DNA from 2 places in the Pseudonocardia sp. NPDC046786 genome. Region 2 is predicted to be linked to the other one. Evidence: riboswitches for the same ligand, from Rfam matches in the RefSeq annotation. Region 2 holds a riboswitch; the other holds the start of a gene.
What was found. Region 2 has a riboswitch for glycine ahead of gcvT (glycine cleavage system aminomethyltransferase GcvT). Riboswitches for the same ligand answer to the same signal wherever they lie in the genome.

Region 1 (8,522 bases), on a different contig from region 2:
TGCAGCGCGCGCATGATGTCGATCGACTCGTCCGGGAAGTGCACGTGGTCGAACGTGCAGAGCGCGGCGAGGCTGTCCCGGTTCTCCCGGATCAGCCGGGCGAGCAGCCCATCGTACTCGGGCAGGGTGCCGGACGCACCCGGGGCCAGCGCCCCGTGCATCTGGCCGGTGATCCGGGCGCCGGTCCAGCCCGCGTCCAGCGCGCGGGTCACCTCGCCGGTGATCCCGGCGTGGATGTCCGGCAGCGGGGTGCGGAAGGTCCGCCGAGTGTCCTCCTCCGGCAGGATCTCCAGCTGCCCGACGCGCAGCGGCTCGCCGATCTCGTGACCGTCCTCGGTCATCCGGCGCAGCAGCCCGTCCGCGGCGCCGTCGTCGTCGAAGAAGAGGACCTTCTCGCCGCGGGCCAGCCCGTGCGCGACGAAACCGGAGGTGATCTCCCCGAGATGCTCGACGCTCTCCGGGACCGCGCAGACGTGATCGCCGGACGAGACATCGTCCGCCAGCTTGATCACGTGTCACCTACCGGGGCGCGGTCACCGGCTGTCGGTGGGCACGCCCTGTCACGCCTACCAGGACGCCGTCACCGTACGGAGACCGGCTCCGGGCCCCGGAGACCCCGGAGCGTGCCGGGCGCCGAACCGACGGTGACGCGCGACGAGCGGACCGCCACCGGCGGTGGTGCGCAGGTGATGGCGCGCAGAACATGCCGTTCGGCGCAGTGCGCCGACCCTCGGACGGAGCAGGGCCGGCTCGACCGGCGGGCTCAGCCGGCCGGCCGGACCTCGACCGACGTACTCGCGCTGCCCTTGATCGTCTGCAGGACCACGCAGTATCGCTCGGTCAGCCGCACCAGGGTGGCGACCGTGTCCGGGTCGGCCGGGGCGTCCCCGGAGCGGACGTCGACGTCGAGGAACAGGCGGATGTCCCGGAAGCCGACCGGGGCGTCCTTGGCGACGCCGAGGGTGCCCCGGAAGTCGAGGTCCCCCTCGGCCCGCAGGCCGCCCTGCACGTCGAGCTCCAGGGCCGTCGCCACCGCCCGCAGCGTCACCCCGGCGCAGGCGACCAGCGCCTCCAGCAGCATGTCCCCGGAGCACAGCTGGGTGCCGTCGCCGCCGGTCGCCGGGTGCAGCCCGGCCTCGGCGAGCGCCTGGCCGGTGCTCACCTTGCAGGCCACCCCCGCGCCGAGCTCGCCGTCGGCGGACAGCGTGACGACCGCGGATCCCGGGTCGTCGCGGTACTGCTGTTTGAGCGGGGCCTGGATGTCCTTGAGCGTCACGCCTGCGGCCGCGTGCGGGCCGGGCACGGAGTCGGCGCCGGAATGGGTGTCGGAATGAGTGTCGGTCACCGCGCCATCCTCACCCCGCGGGGCCGGGCTGCACAGTGCGGGAGCCGTCTAGGCTGCCCGGGTGGGCGGGGAATCCGATACGGGCAGGGCCGCGGCGGTCCGGCGCGGCGCCCGTGAGGCCCGGGACACGGTGCGCGACACCGTGCGGGACACGGTGCACGACGTCGCCGGTCCGCCCACCGGCGACGACCGGCTCTGGACGGTGCCGAACGCGCTGAGCATGCTGCGCCTGGCCGGGGTGCCGCTGTTCCTGTGGCTGATGCTCGGCCCGGAGGCCGACGGCTGGGCCGTCGCAGTGCTCGCGATCGGCGGCTTCACCGACTGGCTGGACGGGAAGCTGGCCCGGGTGCTGGACCAGTACAGCCGGTTCGGGGCGATGCTCGATCCGGCGGTCGACCGGCTCTACATCCTGGCCGCGCTGGTCGGCCTGGCGATCCGCGACATCGTGCCCTGGTGGGCGGTGGGTGCGCTGCTCGCCAGGGACGTCGTGCTGGCCGTGTGCGTGTTCGTGCTGCGCCGCCGGGGGTACGGCCCGTTCGAGGTCGTCTACCTCGGCAAGGCCGCGACCTTCGTGCTGCTCTACGCCTTCCCGCTGCTCCTTCTCGGGGACGGCCCGTCCGCCGCGGAGACCGCCGTCCGGGTGATCGCGCACGCGTTCGCGATCTGGGGCGTCGCCCTCTACATATGGTCCGGCCTGCTCTACCTGGTGCAGTTCGGGCTGGCGATGCGGCGCCCGTTCCCGCCCCCGGCGCCCCGGTTCGGTCACCCGGATGGCGGGGGCTAGGCTCGTCGCGTGAGTTCGGAGATTCCCTCGGACCTGACCTACACCGAGGCCCACGAGTGGGTGCGCGACACCGGGAACGGGGTGGTCCGGATCGGCATCACCGACCACGCCCAGTCGCAGCTGGGGGATGTGGTCTTCGTCCAGCTGCCGACCGTCGGCGACGTGCTGTCCGCGGGCGACACGATGGGCGAGGTCGAGTCGACCAAGTCGGTGTCGGACATCTACGCACCGGTGGCGGGCGAGGTGGTCGCCGTCAACGAGGCGCTGGACGCCGGTCCGGAGCTGATCAACTCGGCTCCGTACGGGGACGGCTGGATCGTCGACGTGCGGATCGCGGACGGCGCCACGCCGGCCGGCCCGCTCGACGCCGACGCCTACCGTCGGCTCGCCGACGGTTCCTGACCACCCCCGGCGACCGTCCGTCGCACGGGTCACCCGGGCGCCGCGGCCTGGCGTATCGCGGCGACACCGGGGCGGGTAGGTTCGGTCCCCCTGACACGTCGACATCGCGGCCGGTCGAGGCGACATCCGTCTCAGCGCAGCACCGCACCAGTGCGGCCGGCCCGCCTGCATCACCCGGACCGTGTCCGGGACCCCCGCTTCCGGAGGAGGAGACCCCGAGGTGACCACGAACGACCCGCGCGACGTGCCGCCGGAGCGCGCACCGGAGACCACATCGGTCTTCCGGGCGGACTTCCTCGCCGACGTGGAGCAGCCGAGCGCCGAGCCCGCCGTCTCCGGCGTCGACGGGCTACCCGCCGGGTCGGCCCTGCTGGTGGTCCGGCGCGGCCCGAACGCCGGTTCGCGCTTCCTGCTCGACGTGCCGACCACCAGTGCGGGCCGGCACCCCGACAGCGACATCTTCCTGGACGACGTCACCGTCTCCCGCCGGCACGCCGAGTTCCGCCGGGACGCCGGCGAGTTCGTCGTGGTGGACGTCGGCAGCCTGAACGGCACCTACGTGAACCGCGAGCCGGTCGACACGGCCGTGCTCGCCAACGGTGACGAGGTCCAGATCGGCAAGTTCCGCCTGGTCTTCCTGACCGGTCCTCGCGAGGGCGACCCCCGGGGCTGATCCACCGGCGGCGGTCCAGCGGACACGCCGTGCGGAGGCGGGCGTGTGACGATCGTCGAAAGGACGCTGTCACACCCCGTCCGGAGGCGCGCATCGGGGGCCCCGCCCGTGTAGCGTCGGAACGTGTCGGTGGCGGCGGTACGAGCGACCACAGCTCCCAGGGCACGGACCAGGGCGAGCAAGGCGATCAGGGCGGCCGGGGTGGCGGGTCCACCCCGGGCGGCCGACAGGCCCGACAGGGCCGGGGAGGCGGGCTGATGAGCGAGATGCGCGTCGTGGGCGTCCGGGTCGAACTCCCGGCGAACCAGCCGATCCTGTTGCTGCGGGAGACCAACGGTGATCGCTACCTCCCGATCTGGATCGGATCGGTCGAGGCGACGGCCATCGCCCTCGAGCAGCAGGGGGTCAAGCCGGCACGGCCGTTGACCCACGATCTGCTCAAGGACGTCATCGGGGCACTGGGCCGGCGGCTGGAACAGGTCCGGGTGACCGACCTGCAGGAGGGCACCTTCTACGCCGAGCTGATCTTCGACGGCGGCGTGACGGTGTCCGCCCGGCCGAGTGACTCGATCGCGCTGGCGCTGCGGACCGGTGTCCCGGTGCACGCCGACGAGAGCGTGCTGGCCGAGGCCGGGCTCGTCATCCCCGACGAGCAGGAGGACGAGGTCGAGAAGTTCCGCGAGTTCCTCGACTCGGTGTCACCGGAGGACTTCCGCGGCGCCCAGCCCGGCTGACACCCGAACGGGTGTTCCGGACCGTTCGGCGACACCCAGTGCCGCTCGGCGTGACCGGGCCGCCCGTGCTCCGTCACCTGGCGTTGTGCGGTACGGCCGTGTCGGCGAGCCGCGTTGACCACTCCGGCCCCCGGGCCTACCGTCATCAGCGTTGATGACATCCGTGCAACTCGCCTTCACCGAGAGTGATGGGACGGCGAGGACGGTCACGGTGCGGCCGACCGAGGGAGACCACGCGGTGCAGACGCCACCACGCGAGGGGCCGGGGCAGGCAGAGCTGTTCCCGGACCCGCTCGTCGGTGAGGGGCTGGACGGGGTGTCCGATCGCCTCGTCGGCTTCCGCGGTCCGACCGCATGCCAGGTCGTCGGCATCACCTACCGGCAGCTCGACTACTGGGCTCGGACCGGGCTCGTCGTGCCGTCGATCCGCGGTGCCGCCGGATCCGGCAGCCAGCGGCTGTACTCGTTCAAGGACGTACTGGTCCTCAAGATCGTGAAGCGGCTGCTCGACGCCGGGGTCTCGCTGCAGAACATCCGGATCGCGGTCGAGCACCTGCGCCGGCGCGGGATAAGGGATCTCGCCGGGATCACCCTGTTCTCCGACGGGACCACCGTCTACGAGTGCACCTCCCCGGAGGAGGTCGTCGACCTGCTGCAGGGCGGTCAGGGTGTGTTCGGGATCGCCGTCTCGGGCGCGATGCGCGAGATCAGCGGTGTGATCAAGGACTTCCCGGTGGAACGCGCCGACGGCGGCACCGTCGACGAGTCCCCGGAGGACGAGCTGGCCCGGCGCCGGTCCCGGCGCGCGATCTCCTGAGCGGCCGGCTCACGCGACCGAGCGGAACGGGTCGTGCTCGGCGATCAGCTTCTCCAGCCGCGCCTGGTCGACCCGGTTGACGACGGTCAGGCTCTCCTGCTTGTCGCGGACGCACTTGGCGAGGGTGAACGCAGAGGTGATGGCGTACAGCACGGCGATGGCCAGGAACGCCTTCACCCAGCCGTCGACGGGCAGGTAGAAGGTCCCGACGACGACCGCGGCCAGCGAGACGCCGAAGGACAGGACCGCCTGCAGGTGGAAGGCGGCGGTGGTGGCGGGAACGGGGTTCGGAGCGCTGCTGTTCGACATGTGAGCAGCCTGGCGGGACGGTTCCGGCCGCGGTGCCGTGGAAATACTGACCGGACCGGTTATCCTCGGCCCGGTAGTCGTTGACACCGAGCGGGAGAGACCCGGTGCAGTACAGCCGGGCGCCGAAGGAGCAAATCCCTTCCCGGAACCTCTCAGGCACCAGGACCGCACGGTAGAGACGCCTCTGGAAAGCGACGGGCCACCACGGGGGGCCCGTCCGCCGACGGGGAAAGCCCGAAGCCTCGGGTGAATCTCTCAGGCGCCCGGATCGCGGGTACGGACAGAGGGGGAGGGGCGAGACAGCCCTGCCCCGCCCGAGCCGTCACCTTCGGAGGCGCCGTGAGCCCGACCCCGCAGCAGCACCGTCCCACCCTCGCCGAGCTCGAGCGTGGACTGCCGTTCGCCGACCGGCACGTCGGGCCCCGGCCCGGCGAACTCGCCCGGATGCTCGACGCGCTGGGCGTCGACTCGCTCGAGGCGCTGGCCGACCGGGCCCTGCCCGCCGCGATCCGCGATCCCGAGCCGGTCGGCGGTTCGCTGCCGGCGCCGGTCGGTGAGGCCGAGATGCTCGCCGAGCTGCGGGCGCTGGCCGACCGCAACACGGTGAACGTCCCGATGATCGGGCTCGGCTACCACGGCACCCGGACGCCGTCGGCGATCCGGCGCAACGTGCTGGAGAACCCGGCCTGGTACACCGCGTACACGCCGTACCAGCCGGAGATCAGCCAGGGCAGGCTGGAGGCGCTGCTGGCGTTCCAGACGATGGTGTCGGACCTGACCGGGCTGCCGGTCGCCGGTGCGTCGCTGCTGGACGAGGCGACCGCCGCCGCCGAGGCGATGACGCTGCTGCGCCGGGCCGGGCGCGCGAAGTCGGCCCGCTTCGTGGTCGACGCCGACACGCTGCCGCAGACCCTGGACGTGCTCCGCACCCGGGCCGAGCCGCTCGGCATCGAGCTGGAGGTCGCCGACCTGTCCGGCGGTACCCTGCCGGACGGCGAGATGTTCGGCGTGCTGCTCAGCTACCCGGGCGCGTCCGGGCGGGTGTCCGACCCGTCGGCGCTGATCGAGCAGGCGCACGAGCGGGGCGCGCTGGTCGCGGTCGCCGCGGACCTGCTGGCGCTGACCCTGCTCACCCCGCCCGGCGAGCTGGGCGCGGACGCGGCGATCGGCTCCACCCAGCGGTTCGGTGTCCCGCTCGGCTTCGGCGGCCCGCACGCCGCCTACCTGTCGGTCGGGCAACGGCACGCCCGCCAGCTCCCCGGCCGGCTGGTCGGGGTCTCCCGGGACGCAGACGGCAACTACGCGCTGCGGCTCGCCCTGCAGACCCGCGAGCAGCACATCCGCCGGGAGAAGGCGACCTCCAACATCTGCACCGCGCAGGTGCTGCTGGCCGTGATGGCCGCCTGCTACGCCGTGTACCACGGCCCGGAGGGGCTGCGCGCCATCGCCCAGCGGACCCACCGGATGGCGGCGGTGCTGGCCGCCGGGCTGCGCTCCGGCGGCGTCGAGATCGTGCACGACGCGTTCTTCGACACCGTGCTGGCCCGGGTACCCGGCCGGGCGGACGCCGTCGTCGCCGCCGCGCACGACGCCGGGATCGCGCTGCGCCGGGTCTCCGGCGACGAGGTCGGCATCTCCACCTCGGAGATCACCACCGTCGCGCACCTGCGCGCGGTGTGGGAGGCGTTCGGGGCCGGCCCGCAGGACGCCGCGGAGCTGGACACCGGCACCGCCGACGCGCTGCCCGGCGCGCTGGCCCGGACCAGCGACTACCTGACCCACCCGACCTTCCACGAGCACCGGTCGGAGACCGCGCTGATGCGCTGGCTGCGCCGGCTCGCCGACGCCGACCTCGCGCTCGACCGCACGATGATCCCGCTCGGCTCGTGCACGATGAAGCTCAACGCCGCCGCCGAGATGGAGGCGGTGACCTGGCCGCAGTTCAGCGACCTGCACCCGTTCGCCCCGGAGTCCGACACCGCCGGTTCCCGGGAGCTGATCACCCAGCTGGAGACCTGGCTGGCCGACCTGACCGGCTACGCCGCGGTCTCGCTGCAGCCGAACGCGGGCAGCCAGGGCGAGTTCGCCGGGCTGCTGGCGATCGCGGCCTACCACCGCAGCCGCGGCGAGGCCGAGCGCGACGTCTGCCTGATCCCGGCGTCCGCGCACGGCACCAACGCCGCGTCGGCGATCATGGCCGGGATGCGGGTGGTGGTCGTCGGCACCGACGCCCAGGGCAACGTCGATCTCGACGACCTCCGGGCCAAGATCGACGAGCACGGGTCCCGGCTGTCCGCGCTGATGATCACCTACCCGTCGACGCACGGCGTGTACGAGGCGCAGGTGCGCGATGTGTGCGGCGCGGTGCACGACGCGGGCGGCCAGGTCTACGTCGACGGCGCCAACCTCAACGCGCTGGTCGGAGTGGCCCGGCCGGGCGCCTTCGGCGGCGACGTGTCGCACCTGAACCTGCACAAGACGTTCTGCATCCCGCACGGCGGCGGCGGGCCGGGGGTCGGCCCGGTCGCGGTGGCCGAGCACCTCGTCCCGTTCCTGCCCGGCCGCGGCGAGGTCGGCCCGGTGTCCGCGGCACCGCACGGCTCCCCGGGCGTGCTGCCGATCTCCTGGGCCTACCTGCGGATGATGGGGCTCGACGGGATGCGGCGGGCCACGCTCACCGCCGTCGCCGCCGCGAACTACGTCGCCCGCCGACTGGGAGAGCACTACCCGGTGCTGTACTCCGGGACCGACGGCTCCGTCGCGCACGAGTGCATCCTGGACCTGCGCGCGATCACCAAGGAGACCGGCGTGACGGTGGACGACGTCGCGAAGCGGCTGATCGACCACGGCATCCACGCCCCGACCATGTCGTTCCCGGTGGCCGGGACCCTGATGGTCGAGCCGACCGAGTCCGAGGACCTGGCCGAGATCGAGCGGTTCATCGCCGCGATGATCTCGATCCGCGGCGAGATCGACCGGGTCGCCGCGGGGGAGTGGCCGGCCGACGACAACCCGCTGCGGGGCGCCCCGCACACCGCGGCCTGCCTGGCCGACGACAAGTGGGACCACCCCTACCCGCGCGAGCTCGCCGCCTACCCGACCGGTGCGGCGCCGGGCGTGCACGACCGCAAGGTCTGGCCGCCGGTGCGCCGGATCGACGGTGCGCACGGCGACCGGAACCTGGTCTGCTCCTGCCCGCCGCCGGAGGCGTTCACCTGACGGCACCCCGGGCGTCCCGCCCGTCCCTCGACGAGCGGGCGGGACGCGCGGCAGCCGGGCCACCGGTGCCGGCTCCCGCGCAGCCGGGTGCCGGCACCGGCACCGGCGCGGGTGAGGCGGGACCGGCGGTGCGCCGCCATCCGGACCGGCGCGTCGCTCCAGCCGTGGCCGTCGTGCCGGCCGGTGCGCTGCACCAACACGAGGAACAGCCGCCCACCGAGCAACTCGGTGCACACCTG
Region 2 (8,522 bases):
TGGTCCGGCTGCGGGCACTGCTCGCCGACGGTGGCGACGCGCAGGCCCGGCTCGCCGACCCGCCGCGCGGCGGCCGCCCGCCGCTGCTGCTCGGCTCGTGGGGAGCGAACGTCGAGAAGGCGGCCCGCCACTTCGAGGGCTGGCTCGGCTCGGCGTTCCGCGTCACCCCCGACGAGCTGCTCGCCGCGCACGACCGGTTCCGGGCCGCCGGTGGCCTCCGCGCCGTCGCGTACGCGATCCCGGTGCCCGCGGGCGCCGATCTCGGGCCGATCGGCGAGCAGCTGCGCCGCTATGCCGGCGCGGGCTTCGACGACGCGGTCGTGGCGATCGCGCCGGGCGGGCCGGACCCGGAGCGGGTGCGGGCACTGCTGCCCTGAGCCCGGCGGGCCGCCGCACGGCCCGCGCCCTCATCGGCGGCGGCCCGGAGGGGTCCGCGCGGCGCCGGTCCGCACCGTGCAGTCGCTGTCCGACATCGACCCGAACGTGGCCCCGCGCGCCGCGGCCAGGTGCAGCGGCTGCTCCACGTGATGACGGCCGTCCAGGGCGATCGTGCCGCGCGGCACCTCGAACCGGCCGTGGCGCATCTCGTCGGCCACCGGTGTCGGGTCGGTGGTCCGGACCTGCCGGGCCGCGGCCGCCCACACGTGGATCGCCTCGAACATCGACTCGGACAGGCTGGACAGCGGCGGCGCCCAGCGGCCGAACCGCTCGCGGTAGCGCTGCAGCAGCGTCCCGTTGCGCTCGGTCTGCAGGTGCTGGAAGTAGCCGGACACCCCGTGGATGCCCTCGGACGCCTCGAACCCGATCCGCTCCAGGGTGGCCTCGTCCATCGCCGGGCCCAGGCTGACGGTGCGCTCGCGCAGGCCCATCGCATGGCACTGGCGCTCGAACGCGGCGGCGTCGGCGCCGACGAAGGTGTCCAGCACGATGTCCGCACCGGACGCGGCGATCCGCTCGATCAGCGGGCCGAAGTCGCGGGCGCCGAGCGGGGCGTACCCCTCACCGACCAGCACCGCGCCGTTGCCGGGCAGCACCTCCCGGGCGATCCGGTTCACCGTCCGCGGCCAGACGTAGTCGTTGCCGGCGAGGAACCAGCGCCGCCCGCCCGACGACCGCATCACCGGGCCCGCCGCCAGCGCGATCTGGGTCCACGGCCGCTCGCCGAGCCGGATCCGCAGCCGCGACTCGCCGCCGCCCTCGTTCATGTTGGTGTGCACGACCAGCACGTCGTGGCCGGTCAGCGCCGAGGACACCGCCTGGTAGGTCGCCGACGTCGTGGTCAGGAAGATCGTCCGGCAGCCCGCGCGGGCCAGCCGCAGCGCCTCCAGCGCGCCGGTGCCGGGATCGGTCGCGTCGTCGGCGTGCAGCAGCTCGACCGGCCGCCCGCCGATCCCGCCCGCGACGTCGATCTCGTCGACGGCGAGCACGGCGGCGTTCGCGACGGCCGAGGCGAACACGCTCCCGGAACCGGACCGGCTGGTGAGGGCGCCGATCCGGGGGCCGGTGGCGGCCCGGTCGCGCACCGGGTGCCCGCGCCGGCGCATCAGCCACTCCAGGCCCTGCGCGTCGATGTGCGCGTCGAGCCGGATCCGGGTCCCGCCGGGGGCCACGGTGAAGCGCAGCCGGATCCGGCCGCGCCACGGCTGGTCGTGGGTGATGGTGATGCTGTCCGGCCTGCGCAGGTCGCTGATCCGGCCCAGGACGTCGACCGGCGGGCCGTCGCCGATCGGCGCCCGCAGGGTGATCGGCTCGCCGAGCGCGACCCGGTCGCAGGACGCGCCGAACAGCCAGCCCCCGCCGTCGCGGCCGAACCGGTCGAAGACCACCTCGGGTGCGACGGCGGCGAACTCCTCCACCGCGACCGCGATCGTCCCCATGCCGGTGGGTGGGTGGCCGTCAGCGGGATCCGTCGGCGCGCCGGGTCATCCGGCCGCCTCCCGGCGCGCCGGCTCCCGGTGCCCGGCTGCGCTCTCGGCGGCGGACCGGGCCTCGCCCAGCGACGACTGGAACAGGTTGCGCAGCAGCGCGATCACGTCGGCCGCGGCACCGCCGGGCTCGATCGCGTAGTAGCGGAACCTGCCGGACCGGCGCTCGCTGACCAGGCCGGCGATCCGCAGCACCCGCAGGTGGGTGGAGACCGCGGTCCGGCCGACCGTGGTGATCCGGTCCGCCAGCTCGCCCGCGCTGCACTCGTCGCTCTCGGAGAGCACCGCCAGGATCCGGCGGCGGACCGGATCGGCGAGCGCGTCGAAGGCGAGACCGGCGTCCCGGTCGCCCGCGCCGAACGCGTCAGACGCGTCAGGATCCGTTGACATGGTACGGAGTCTAGCCGGAAGCCGTCCGGACCCCTTCCCTCCGGCGCGGGAATCGGTATCGTCCTGCGGACAACTGAAGACCGGGCCGTACGAGCCCGCGCGGAAGAGACCTGTCGCACGACCGGGCAGGCACCGGAGGAGCAAGCACCCCGCCAAACTCTCAGGTACCCCACACCGCACGGACCAGGCCACTCTGGAAAGCAGGCGTCGGACACGCCTCGCCGATGGTGAAAGCCGGTCGTGCACCGGTGAATCTCTCAGGCTCGGGACAGAGGGGGACCGTGTGGGCGGCACCGCCCACGCGTCTGCCCCGGGGTGAGCACCACGATGACCCAGACCGAGACCCAGACCGAGACCCAGACCGACACCGCGACCCGGACCGGGCCGAGCGAGCGCGAGCTGCTGCGTTCGGTGCTGCACGACACGCACGTCGCGCTCGGCGCGACCTTCACCGGCTTCGCCGGCTGGACGATGCCGGTCCGCTACGGCGGCGACCTCGCCGAGCACCACGCGGTGCGCCGCGCGGCCGGCCTGTTCGATCTCTCGCACATGGGCGAGATCCACGTCGAGGGCCCGGCCGCCGCCGCGGCGCTGGACGGCGCGCTGGTCGGCGACCTCGGCGCGCTGGCGCCCGGCCGGGCCCGCTACACGATGCTCTGCGCGCCGGACGGCGGCGTGCTCGACGACCTGGTCGTCTACCGGCTCGCCGCGGAGCACTACCTGGTCGTCGCGAACGCGTCGAACCGGCTGCTGGTGGCCGCCGAGCTGGGCGAGCGCTGCGCCGGCGACGGCGTGCGGATCACCGACCGCTCCGCGGACACCGCGCTGGTCGCCGTGCAGGGCCCGGCGTCCGCGGCGATCATCGAGACCGCGACCGGTGCGCCGGTCGGCGACCTGCGCTACTACGCGGCCCGCCCGGCCACCCTCGCCGGGCACCAGGTGCTGCTGGCCCGCACCGGCTACACCGGCGAGGACGGCTTCGAGGTCTACGTCGGCACGATGGGCGCGGCCGCCGTCTGGGAGCGGCTCACCGCGGCCGGGACCGGGCACGGGCTGGTGCCCTGCGGACTCGCCTGCCGCGACACGCTCCGGCTGGAGGCCGGGATGCCGCTGCACGGACACGAGCTCGGCCCCGGCCGCTCGCCGTTCGCGTCCGGCCTGGGCCGGGTCGTGAAGTTCGGCAAGGAGGCCGACTTCGTCGGCCGCGCCGCGCTCGCCCGCGAGCGGGACACCCCGCAGGCCCGGGTGCCCGCCGGGCTGCGCGGCAGCGGCCGGCGCGCGCCGCGGGCCGGCCATCCGGTGCTCGACGGCGCCGGGGCCACGGTCGGCGAGGTGACCAGCGGCGTGCTGTCCCCGACCCTGGGCCACCCGATCGCGATGGCGTTCGTCGACCGGGCCGTGTCCGGGCCCGGCACCGCGCTCGTCGTCGACGTCCGCGGCCGGCCCGAGCCGGTCGAGGTGGTCGGCCTGCCCTTCTACACCCGTCCCGAGTGAGAGGATCCGACATGTCCGTCCCTGACGACCTGCGCTACACCGAGCAGCACGAGTGGGTACGGGTCGAGGGTGGCACCGCCACCGTCGGCATCACCGCACACGCCGCCGAGGCACTCGGCGACGTCGTGTTCGTCCAGCTGCCGGCCGCGGGCGACACCGTCATCGCGGGCGAGGCCTGCGGCGAGATCGAGTCCACCAAGTCGGTGAGCGACCTGTTCGCCCCGCTCGGCGGGACCGTGACCGTGGTCAACGACGCCCTCGACGACGCGCCGGAGACCGCGGGCGAGGACCCTTACGGCCGCGGCTGGCTGTTCCGGGTCGAGCCCGGCGACGACGGCGTCCCGGAGCTGCTGACCGCCGCCGAGTACCGCTCGCTGACCGGGGAGGGTGGCGCGTGAACAGCACCTTCGGCGCGTCGCTGGCCGACGCCGATCCCGAGGTCGCGAAGGCCGTCGACGCCGAGCTGGCCCGGCAGCGCGACACCCTGGAGATGATCGCCTCGGAGAACTTCGCCCCGGTCGCGGTGCTGGAGGCGCAGGGCTCGGTGCTCACCAACAAGTACGCCGAGGGCTATCCCGGCCGCCGCTACTACGGCGGCTGCGAGCACGTCGACGTCGTCGAGCAGCTGGCGATCGACCGGGCCCGCGAGCTGTTCGGCGCCGAGTACGCCAACGTGCAGCCGCACTCCGGCGCGCAGGCCAACGCGGCCGCGATGGCGGCGCTGCTGCAGCCCGGCGACGGCCTCCTCGGCCTCGACCTGGCGCACGGCGGGCACCTCACGCACGGCATGAAGCTCAACTTCTCCGGCCGGCTCTACCGGGTCTCGGCCTACCACGTGGACGCCGTGACCGGGCTCGTCGACATGGCCGAGGTCGAGCGGGTCGCCCGCGCCGAGCAGCCGAATATGATCATCGCCGGCTGGTCGGCGTACCCGCGCGAGCTGGACTTCGCCGGGTTCCGGCGGATCGCCGACGAGGTCGGCGCGCTGCTGATGGTGGACATGGCGCACTTCGCCGGGCTGGTCGCCGCCGGCGAGCACCCGAGCCCGGTGCCCTACGCCGATGTCGTCACCAGTACCACCCACAAGACGCTCGGCGGCCCGCGCGGCGGGCTGATCCTGGCCCGCGCCGAGCACGCGAAGAAGCTGGCGTCCGCGGTGTTCCCCGGCCAGCAGGGCGGCCCGCTCGAGCACGTGATCGCCGCCAAGGCGGTCGCCCTGCGGATCGCCGGGACCGAGGAGTTCGCCGAGCGCCAGCGGCGCACCGTGCAGGGCGCCCGGCTGCTCGCCGAGCGGCTGGTCGCCGCGGACTGCGCGGACGCCGGCATCCGGGTGCTCACCGGCGGCACCGACGTGCACCTGGTGCTGGTCGACCTGGTGAACTCCGAGCTGGACGGCCGGGCCGCCGAGGACCGGCTGCACGACGTCGGGATCACGGTGAACCGCAACGCGGTGCCGTTCGACCCGCGGCCGCCGATGGTCACCTCCGGGCTGCGGATCGGCACCCCGGCGCTGGCCACCCGCGGGTTCGACGCCGACGACTTCCGGGAGGTCGCCGACATCGTCGCCGGTGCGCTCGCCCCCGGGTTCGACGCCGCGCGGGCGACCGCCCTGCGCGAGCGCGTCGCGGCCCTGGTCGCTCGCCGCCCGCTCTACCCGGGGCGCTGACCAGATGCCCGTGCCGGTCAGCGTCTTCGACCTGTTCTCGATCGGGATCGGCCCGTCCAGCTCGCACACCGTCGGCCCGATGCGGGCCGCGGCACGGTTCGTCACCGGCCTCGCCGAGGACGGCCTGCTGCCCCGCGTCGGGCGGGTCCGGGCGGAGCTGTTCGGGTCGCTGGGCGCGACCGGGCACGGGCACGGTAGCGGTCCGGCCGTGCTGCTGGGGCTGCTCGGGGAGCGCCCCGAGACCGTCGACACGACCCGCGCGCCGGGCATCGTCGCCGCGATCGGGGAGTCCGGGCGGCTCCGGCTCGGCGGGACGCACGAGATCGCGTTCTCGGCGTCCGACGACGTCGTGCTGCACCGCCGCCGATCGCTGCCCGAGCACCCGAACGGGATGGAGTTCCGGGCCTGGGGTGCGGACGGCGGCGAGCTGCGGGCCCGCACCTTCTACTCGGTCGGCGGCGGGTTCGTGCGCGGCCCGGCCGGACCGCCGGACGGGCCCGCCGCCGATGCCGGACCGGTGCCGTCCCCGTCTCCGCTCCCGTACCCGTTCCCGTTCCGCAGCGGTGCGGACCTGCTCGCCATCTGCGCCCGGACCGGTCTGCCGGTGAGCGGTGTGATGCGCGGCAATGAGCGGGTGCACCGCGACGACACCGCGGTCGACGACGGTCTGCTGCGGATCTGGGCGGTCATGCAGGACTGCGTGCGCAACGGGTGCGAGCGCGACGGCGTGCTGCCCGGTGGCCTGCGGGTCCGCCGCCGCGCGCCCGGCCTGCACCGGTGGCTGCTGGCCGCCGGCCGGGAGTCCGACCCGCTGCACGTGATGGACTGGGTCAGCCTGTTCGCGATGGCGGTCAACGAGGAGAACGCCTCCGGCGGCCGGATCGTCACCGCCCCGACCAACGGCGCCGCCGGCATCGTCCCGGCGGTGCTGCACTACTACCGCCGGTTCGTCCCCGGCGCCGACGACGCCGGTGTGGTCCGCTTCCTGCTCACCGCAGGCGCGATCGGGTCGATCATCAAGGAGAACGCCTCGATCTCCGGCGCCGAGGTCGGTTGCCAGGGCGAGGTCGGCTCGGCCGCCGCGATGGCCGCGGCCGGATTGACCGAGGTGCTCGGCGGGACCCCGGAGCAGGTGGAGAACGCCGCCGAGATCGCCGTCGAGCACCACCTGGGCCTGACCTGCGACCCGGTCGGCGGGCTGGTCCAGATCCCGTGCATCGAGCGCAACGCGGTCGGGGCGGCGAAGGCGATCCATGCCGCCCGGATGGCGCTGTACGGCGACGGGACGCACGTGGTGTCGCTGGACAAGGCGATCAAGACGATGCGCGAGACCGGCGCGGACATGAAGGTGAAGTACAAGGAGACGTCGCGCGGTGGGCTGGCGGTCAACGTGATCGAGTGCTGATTCGAGCGCTGATCGGCCCCGGGACGGCGGTCGCCGCCGCCCCGGGGGGCTACTCGACGACCGCGCCGTGCACCGCCTCCGCGAGCTCGACGAAGCTCGCCCACTCGGCGAGCAGCGCGGCGAACTCGGGAGCCTTGCCGGCGGCCCGGTACTCGTCGATGTCGGTCACCTCGATGACCTCCAGGTAGGCGATCGACGGGGTCCCGGCGCCGTCCAGGGTGCCGTCGATCCGGGTGACGTCGTAGCTCAGGATCGCCGGGCAGGCCCGGGCGACCGGGTAGTCGCTGCGCCGGATCCACTCCTCGTAGGCGGCCGGCTCGACGCCCGGCAGCAGCCGGTTCAGGAAGTACACGCGGTGGGTCACGGGAGTTCTCCTCAGAGGGGGGACGGCGGCCGGTTCACAGCCGGGGGAGCACCTCGCGGGCGGCGAGCTCGGCGATCCGGCCGGCCTCGGGCGCCGGGAACAGCCAGAGCCCGACCGAGTCGGATCCGGCGTCGAGCAGGGCGCGCAGCTTCTGCACGCACTCGTCCGGGTCGCCGGCGACGGCGAGATCGGAGATCCACTGCTCGGGCAGCGCGTCGGCCAGCCCGTCCGCGCCGACCTCGGCGAGCAGCGCGGTCAGCTCGTCCTGGATCCCGGGGACCCGGGACAGCGCGGTGTCCGGCATGGCGGACAGGTAGAACGCGACCGACTCGCGGACGGCGCGGCGGGCGACCTCCCGGTCGTGGTCGACGGAGAACAGCGCGTAGGTGACCAGCCGGTGGTCGTCGGTGCGGTCGGCGGTCTTGCGGCCCTCGTCGATCCGGGCCCGGGCCCAGCGGACGTAGTCGGTGCCCGACAGCGTGGACAGCACCGTCCCGTCGGCGATCTCGCCGGACAGCCGCAGCCCCTTCTCGTTCACCACACCGGTGTAGAGCGGCACCCGGGTGGCGGTCGGGTGGGCCAGCTCGATCCGGTGGAACCGGTAGTGGCCGTCCTCGGTGACCTGCTCGCCGTCGCAGAGCCTGCGCACCGCGCCGACGCACTGGCGCAGCGCCGACAGCGCGCGCGGCGGCATGATGCCCATCTGGTCGAGCCAGGCCGGGACGCCGTGCCCGATGCCGCCGTAGATCCGGCCCGGGAACAGCACGTCGAGGGTGGCCAGCTCCATCGCCAGGATCGCCGGGTGCCGGGCGGACGCCGACACGATCCCCAGCCCGAGCGGGATGTCGGTGGTCGCCGACAGCGCGGCGGCGGCCCCGGCCATCCCGCCGGAGAAGAAGCAGTCCTCGGAGAACCACAGCTCCCCGAAACCCAGCTGCTCGGCGGCGCGGGCGGTCGCCACGATGTCCCCGGGAGGCATGTGGCTGCCCAGCACCAGGCCGACGGGGGAACGGGCGGCGCTCACCGGTTCGGTCCGGACGGGCGGGTACACGGCGGTTCGGTCACGGGGCCTCCAGTCCGCACAGGATCGTCGTCCGACCCTAGGTTCGCCGTTGCGTACCGGTCTCCGTCATATCCACCGAGGCGGGGGCCGAAGTTGTGCACGATGCCCAGCGGTCCGGAACCGGACGTTCCTCCCTGACACGCAGCACGAAAACCGCGCGATCTTCGGGCGGAACGCACAGGAGTGGCCCCGCCCCGCTCTCTAGCGTCGGAGCC

Region 1: another riboswitch for glycine. It lies ahead of gcvP (aminomethyl-transferring glycine dehydrogenase); the one in region 2 lies ahead of gcvT (glycine cleavage system aminomethyltransferase GcvT).

What each region holds. Positions count from the first base shown of each region.
Region 1 is NZ_JBEYYF010000031.1:7,337-15,858, forward strand. Features, by position in the region: gene ABZ881_RS27325 (MEDS domain-containing protein) at 1-512, opposite strand, end outside; gene ABZ881_RS27330 (OsmC family protein) at 764-1,276, opposite strand; gene ABZ881_RS27335 (CDP-alcohol phosphatidyltransferase family protein) at 1,500-2,129, shown strand; gene gcvH (glycine cleavage system protein GcvH) at 2,139-2,531, shown strand; gene garA (glycogen accumulation regulator GarA) at 2,752-3,204, shown strand; gene ABZ881_RS27350 (bifunctional nuclease family protein) at 3,462-3,938, shown strand; gene ABZ881_RS27355 (MerR family transcriptional regulator) at 4,150-4,755, shown strand; gene ABZ881_RS27360 (YiaA/YiaB family inner membrane protein) at 4,765-5,064, opposite strand; glycine riboswitch at 5,146-5,242, shown strand; gene gcvP (aminomethyl-transferring glycine dehydrogenase) at 5,404-8,283, shown strand.
Region 2 is NZ_JBEYYF010000015.1:15,087-23,608, reverse strand. Features, by position in the region: gene ABZ881_RS19025 (LLM class flavin-dependent oxidoreductase) at 1-377, shown strand, start outside; gene ABZ881_RS19020 (substrate-binding protein) at 408-1,877, opposite strand; gene ABZ881_RS19015 (metalloregulator ArsR/SmtB family transcription factor) at 1,923-2,315, opposite strand; glycine riboswitch at 2,499-2,597, shown strand; gene gcvT (glycine cleavage system aminomethyltransferase GcvT) at 2,643-3,809, shown strand; gene gcvH (glycine cleavage system protein GcvH) at 3,821-4,207, shown strand; gene glyA (serine hydroxymethyltransferase) at 4,204-5,475, shown strand; gene ABZ881_RS18995 (L-serine ammonia-lyase) at 5,486-6,880, shown strand; gene ABZ881_RS18990 (hypothetical protein) at 6,930-7,244, opposite strand; gene ABZ881_RS18985 (LLM class flavin-dependent oxidoreductase) at 7,279-8,268, opposite strand.